2 regions of the Streptomyces sp. NPDC053513 genome follow, and region 2 is predicted to be linked to the other one. Evidence: predicted binding sites of a transcription regulator. Region 2 holds the regulator's gene; the other holds the start of a gene.

Region 1 (3,358 bases), on a different contig from region 2:
TCGAGGCGGGTCTGATCGACCCGGACCTCACCACCGTCGTCCTCAACACCGGCGACGGACTCAAGACCCTGGACGCGGTGGCCGACACCTCTCAGGCGACCGCCACCATCCGCCCGAGCCTGGACGCGTTCCGCGACGCCGGCCTGGCGCTCTGAAAGGTTACGAACACATGGCCGTGAACGTCCGCATCCCCACCATCCTCCGCACCTACACGGGCGGCCAGGCCGAGGTCCAGGCCGAGGGCGCGACCCTCGCCGAGGTCATCGCCGACCTGGAGAAGAACCACACGGGCATCGCCGCCCGCGTCCTGGACGACCAGGGCAAGCTGCGCCGCTTCGTCAACGTCTACGTGAACGACGACGACGTGCGCTTCGAGCAGGGTCTGGAGACGGCCACCCCGGCCGGCGCGGGCGTCTCGATCATCCCGGCCGTCGCCGGAGGCTGACCATCGAGCACGGTGCCGGCGGTCGCTGAGCCCCGGCGGAGCCCTACCAGTCAGTACGAATTGCCCCTTCCGCGCGATAAGCGGAAGGGGCAATTCTGCATGGTTGAGCGCGGTAGAGTTGGGGAAGTCCCCTCCGCTGCTCATGCCGAGCGCATATGAGAATGCGTCTCCGCCCGATAAGAAGCAGCCAAAGTGTGTGCGCGTTGTGTACCTTCTGCGTGCTTTGCCGGGCCCGACTTGCCCCGTGATCCAGGGGATTCTCCCCAATTCCCCTTTCCGTCGCGCCCAGAATTCTCGCTCGAATGACCTGTTGCAGAGGGCAGTTGGACAGATACATTCAGCCGCGGTCGACGCGTTCCGGCGCAGAGGTCTGACCCGGGTCCGCGAAGTGCGGGTCCCGCGCAAGGGCCAGTAATAGGGGAGTTAGGCATGGCTCAGGGCACCGTCAAGTGGTTCAACGCGGAGAAGGGCTACGGCTTCATCGCGGTAGACGGTGGTGCGGATGTTTTCGTCCACTACAGCGCGATCCAGATGGATGGCTACCGCAGTCTCGAAGAGGGCCAGCGGGTCGAGTTCGAGATCTCGCAGGGCCAGAAGGGTCCGCAGGCGGACATGGTCAAGCTCGCCGTCTGAGCGCGGCGCGATCGGCCACCGACGCAACGCCGTCGAGGGGTCCGCATCCCTGAGGGGATGCGGACCCCTCGCGCGTTCCCGGGCCTCCCCTTGATCCACCTCCCTGATCCACCTCTGTTCCACCTCCCGAAACTCGAGAGTCGCTTGCACTCTCCTAGGGCGAGTGCTAATCATTGGCGTTAGCACTCGGAAGGTGAGAGTGCTACGTGGATCGGGCAGACGAGGCCCGCGGCCGGGTGGGGCAAGGAACCACCGGGCACGCAGGCCGTCCGTCGCGGGCGTCGGCGCGGTCCTGGAGCGTTATCCACCCCATGTCCGGGAGGACCACTTCACATGGCCAAGATCATCGCGTTCGACGAGGAGGCCCGGCGCGGTCTCGAGCGCGGCATGAACCAGCTCGCTGACGCCGTCAAGGTCACCCTTGGCCCCAAGGGCCGCAACGTCGTCCTCGAGAAGAAGTGGGGTGCCCCCACGATCACCAACGATGGTGTCTCCATCGCCAAGGAGATCGAGCTCGAGGACCCGTACGAGAAGATCGGCGCCGAGCTGGTCAAGGAAGTCGCCAAGAAGACGGACGACGTCGCCGGCGACGGCACGACCACCGCCACCGTCCTCGCTCAGGCGCTCGTCCGCGAGGGCCTCCGCAACGTCGCCGCCGGCGCCAACCCGATGGCCCTCAAGCGCGGCATCGAGAAGGCCGTCGAGGCCGTCTCCGGCGCCCTGCTCGAGCAGGCGAAGGACGTCGAGACCAAGGAGCAGATCGCCTCCACGGCCTCCATCTCCGCCGCCGACACCCAGATCGGCGAGCTCATCGCCGAGGCGATGGACAAGGTCGGCAAGGAAGGCGTCATCACCGTCGAGGAGTCCCAGACCTTCGGTCTGGAGCTGGAGCTCACCGAGGGCATGCGCTTCGACAAGGGCTACATCTCGGCGTACTTCGCCACCGACATGGAGCGCATGGAGGCGTCGCTCGACGACCCGTACCTCCTGATCGTCAACTCCAAGATCTCCTCCGTGAAGGACCTCCTCCCGCTCCTGGAGAAGGTCATGCAGTCGGGCAAGCCGCTGCTGATCATCGCCGAGGACGTCGAGGGCGAGGCCCTGTCGACCCTGGTCGTCAACAAGATCCGCGGCACCTTCAAGTCCGTCGCGGTCAAGGCCCCGGGCTTCGGCGACCGCCGCAAGGCCATGCTGAACGACATCGCCATCCTCACGGGCGGCACGGTCATCTCCGAGGAGGTCGGCCTCAAGCTCGAGAACGCCGGCCTGGACCTGCTGGGCCGCGCCCGCAAGGTCGTCATCACCAAGGACGAGACCACCATCGTCGACGGTGCCGGTGACAGCGACCAGGTCGCCGGTCGCGTGAACCAGATCCGCGCCGAGATCGAGAACTCCGACTCGGACTACGACCGCGAGAAGCTCCAGGAGCGCCTCGCGAAGCTGGCCGGCGGCGTGGCCGTCATCAAGGCCGGTGCCGCGACCGAGGTCGAGCTCAAGGAGCGCAAGCACCGCATCGAGGACGCCGTCCGCAACGCGAAGGCGGCCGTCGAGGAGGGCATCGTCGCCGGTGGTGGCGTGGCCCTGCTCCAGGCGTCGAACGTCTTCGAGAAGCTCGAGGCCGACCTGACGGGCGACGAGGCCACCGGTGCCAACATCGTCAAGCTGGCCCTCGAGGCCCCGCTGAAGCAGATCGCCGTCAACGCCGGCCTCGAGGGCGGCGTCGTGGCGGAGAAGGTCCGCAACCTGCCCGTCGGCCACGGCCTGAACGCCGCGACCAACGAGTACGTCGACCTCATCGCCGAGGGCATCATCGACCCGGCCAAGGTCACGCGCTCCGCGCTGCAGAACGCCGCGTCGATCGCCGCGCTGTTCCTCACCACCGAGGCCGTCATCGCCGACAAGCCGGAGAAGGCCGCCGCGCCGGCCGGCGGCGGCATGCCGGGCGGTGACATGGACTTCTGATCCTGACGGATCGGCAGTCCGGCGCTGAACGCGCAGCTCGCGCAAGCGAACGAGGGCGGCACCCCCTGGTGGGGGTGCCGCCCTCGGGCGTTTCACCGTCCTGGGGAAGGGCTCACTGTCGTGCGGGAGGACTCACCGTCCTGAGGGAGGGCTCGCGGTCCTGCGGAAGGACTTGCCTTCCTGCGGTAGGACTCAGCGCACGTCGACGTAGTCGGCCCACGGGGCCGGCGAGTGGAAGTGCGTGGAGTCGCCCCAGCGCCGGATTACCGGATGCGCCGGCTGCCGTCCACGGGCGCCTTCGCCTTCAGCGAGACCCCC
Region 2 (3,358 bases):
CCGCCGTCATCGGGATGGTGACCGTGCAGTGCAGGTCGTCGCCGCGCCGCTGGAAGACCTCGTGCGGGGTCTCGTGGATCTCGACGTACAGGTCGCCGGCGGGGCCGCCGCCGGGGCCGACCTCGCCCTCGCCCGCGAGCTGGATGCGGGTGCCGTTGTCGACACCGGCCGGGATCTTGACCGTGAGGGTGCGACGGGACCGCACGCGGCCGTCGCCGGCGCACTCGGGGCACGGGGTCGGGACGACCGTGCCGAAGCCCTGGCACTGCGGGCAGGGGCGGGAGGTCATGACCTGGCCGAGGAAGGACCGGGTGACCTGGGAGACCTCGCCGCGGCCGCGGCACATGTCACAGGTCTGCGCGGAGGTGCCGGGCGCGGCGCCCTCACCCGAACAGGTGGTGCAGACGACGGCCGTGTCGACCTGGATGTCCTTGGTGGTGCCGAAGGCCGCCTCGTTGAGGTCGATCTCCAGGCGGATCATGGCGTCCTGGCCGCGGCGGGTGCGCGAGCGCGGGCCGCGCTGCGAGGCCGTGCCGAAGAAGGCGTCCATGATGTCGGAGAAGTTGCCGAAGCCGCCCGCTCCGAAGCCGCCGCCCGCGCCACCGCCGCCGGAGGCCGAGAGCGGGTCGCCGCCGAGGTCGTAGACCTGCTTCTTCTGCGGGTCCGAGAGGACCTCGTAGGCGGCGTTGATCTCCTTGAAGCGTTCCTGCGTCTTCGGATCGGGATTGACGTCCGGGTGCAGCTCGCGCGCGAGCCTCCGGAAGGCCTTCTTGATCTCGTCCTGGGACGCGTCGCGGCGCACGCCGAGTACGGCGTAGTAGTCCGTGGCCACTTACGACTCCGCCAGGATCTGTCCGACGTAACGTGCCACTGCGCGTACCGCTCCCATCGTTCCGGGGTAGTCCATGCGGGTCGGTCCGACCACGCCGAGTTTGGCGACTGCCTCGCCGCCCGAACCGTAGCCGACCGAGACGACGGACGTGGAGCTCAGCCCCTCGTGGGCGTTCTCGTGCCCGATGCGTACGGTCATGCCCGATTCCTTGGCCTCGCCGAGCAGCTTGAGGAGCACGACCTGCTCCTCCAGAGCCTCCAGGACGGGCCTGATCATCAGGGGGAAGTCGTGTCCGAAGCGGGCGAGATTGGCGGTGCCGCCGATCATCAGCCGCTCCTCGTGCTCCTCGACGAGCGTTTCGAGGAGGGTCGCGAGCACGGTCGAGACCGTGGCGCGGTCCTCGGCCTCCTCGAAGGACTCGGGGAGGTCCTGCACCAGCTGCGGCACGTCGGCGAACCGACGGCCGACGACCCGGCTGTTGAGCCGGGCCCTCAGGTCGGCGAGCGAGGTCTCACCGAAGGGCGCGGGGCAGTCGACGACGCGCTGCTCGACCCGGCCGGTGTCCGTGATGAGGACGAGCATCAGGCGGGCGGGGGCCAGCGAGAGCAGCTCCACGTGCCGGACGGTCGAGCGGGTCAGCGAGGGGTACTGGACGACGGCGACCTGGCGGGTCAGCTGGGCGAGCAGTCGTACCGTGCGGCCCACGACGTCGTCGAGGTCGACCGCGCCGTCGAGGAAGTTGTGGATGGCCCGCCGCTCGGGCGTCGACAGCGGCTTGACGCCGGCGAGCCGGTCGACGAAGAGCCGGTAGCCCTTGTCGGTGGGGATGCGCCCCGCACTCGTATGAGGCTGGGCGATGTACCCCTCCTCCTCCAGCACGGCCATGTCGTTGCGGACGGTGGCGGGCGACACGCCGAGCTTGTGGCGTTCGGTGAGCGCCTTGGAGCCGACGGGCTCCTCCGTCCCGACGTAGTCCTGGACGATGGCGCGCAGGACCTCGAGTCTGCGTTCGCTGAGCATCGTGCGCACCTCCAGCTGGCGTCGTCGTTCCGGTTGCTCCGCTTTTGGCACTCGCCCTGTCCGAGTGCCAGCGATCCCCGGCCAGTGTACGGCGGCGGGCATCGCTCCTGGCAAGGAGGCGGCGCTCGCACCGGTTAGCGTCGCCTCATGGAGACGGATTGGGAAGCGTACGGGTGGGAGCGGCTCGCGGACGGGGTGGGCCGGCGACGGCTGCCCGGCTGGGACGCCACGGTGGGGCTTGTCCTGGGCACACGGGCGGTTCTGCTGTACGACACGGGGTCCACGCTCGCGGAGGGCGCCGAGCTGCGGGAGCAGGTGGCGGCGCTCACGGGCGGCCGGAAGGTGACGCACATCGCACTCAGCCACCCCCACTTCGACCACGTCCTCGGCACGGCGGCCTTCGCCGGGGCGGAGGTCTTCGGCGCGGTGGGCTCGGACGACCTCATGAACGGGGCCAGGGCCCGCGAGGAGCTGTACGGGGACGCGGTACGGCAGGGGGTCGACCCCCGGGCGGCGAGGGAGGCGACGGACCTCCTGGTGGCCCCCCGGCACCTGGTCACGGGCGAGTGGACGCTCGACCTGGGCGGCCGCCAGGTCCTCCTGGCGAACGTGGGGCCCGGCCACACGGGCCACGACCTTGCGCTCTGCGTGCCGGGCTCGCGCGAGGTCGTCTTCTGCGGGGACCTGGTGGAGGAGTCGGGCGAGCCGCAGGCGGGCCCGGACGCGATCCCGTCCCGCTGGCCGGACGCCCTGGACCGGCTGCTCGCCCTGGGCGGCGAGGAGGCGGCGTACGTGCCGGGGCACGGGGCGGTGGTGGACGCCGCGTTCGTCCGGGCACAGCGCGGCGAACTGGCACGCCGCTTCGGCGTGGCATAACGTCGCCCGAATGCGCGGCCGCGTCCCGGACCTGACGCCGCCCTGACCGTGCCTGCCCGGGGGACGACCCCGGGCCCCCCGGCAGAACCCCCATCCACCGCACCCCGGACGGAACGGAGCCCATGCGCAGCTACAACCCCGACCTGACCCCGCCCTGGAAGAAGTCGGCGCCCGTCCCGGAGGTCCCGGCGGAGCACGACCTGGTCGTGGAGGAGGTCGCCACGGGCTTCTGCGGGGCGGTGATCCGCTGCGAGGCGGGCACGGTGACCCTGGAGGACCGCTTCGGCAAGCACCGGGTCTTCCCGCTGGAGCCGCGCGGCTTCCTCCTGGACGGCAAGGTCGTGACCCTGGTCCGCCCGGCGTCCGGCGGCCCGGTCCGCCCCACCCGCACGGCCTCCGGCTCGATCGCGGTCCCGGGCGCACGCGCGCGCGTGGCACGGGCGGGCCGGATCTACGTCGAGGGCCGCCACGACGCGGAGCTCGTGGAGCGCGTCTGGGGCGACGACCTGCGGATCGAGGGCGTGGTCGTGGAGTACCTGGAGGGCGTCGACGACCTGCCGGCGATCGTCGCGGAGTTCGCGCCGGGGCCGGACGCCCGGCTCGGCGTCCTGGTGGACCACCTGGTCCCGG

The links. The regulator HrcA, encoded in region 2, represses chaperone genes, less so after heat shock. The targets are predictions, from matches to a motif close to TTNGCACTCNGNNNNNCNGAGTGCNAA.
Region 1: groL (chaperonin GroEL) is a predicted target of HrcA. The motif match lies at 1,222-1,248, and genes of this name have one in related genera.

Annotation. Positions count from the first base shown of each region.
Region 1 is NZ_JBITXP010000027.1:64,320-67,677, forward strand. It holds gene thrC (threonine synthase) at 1-155, shown strand, start outside; gene ACIGW4_RS31865 (MoaD/ThiS family protein) at 170-445, shown strand; gene ACIGW4_RS31870 (cold-shock protein) at 875-1,078, shown strand; gene groL (chaperonin GroEL) at 1,412-3,040, shown strand.
Region 2 is NZ_JBITXP010000004.1:121,816-125,173, forward strand. It holds gene dnaJ (molecular chaperone DnaJ) at 1-832, opposite strand, end outside; gene hrcA (heat-inducible transcriptional repressor HrcA) at 833-1,852, opposite strand; gene ACIGW4_RS08440 (MBL fold metallo-hydrolase) at 2,000-2,728, shown strand; gene ACIGW4_RS08445 (DUF3097 domain-containing protein) at 2,851-3,358, shown strand, end outside.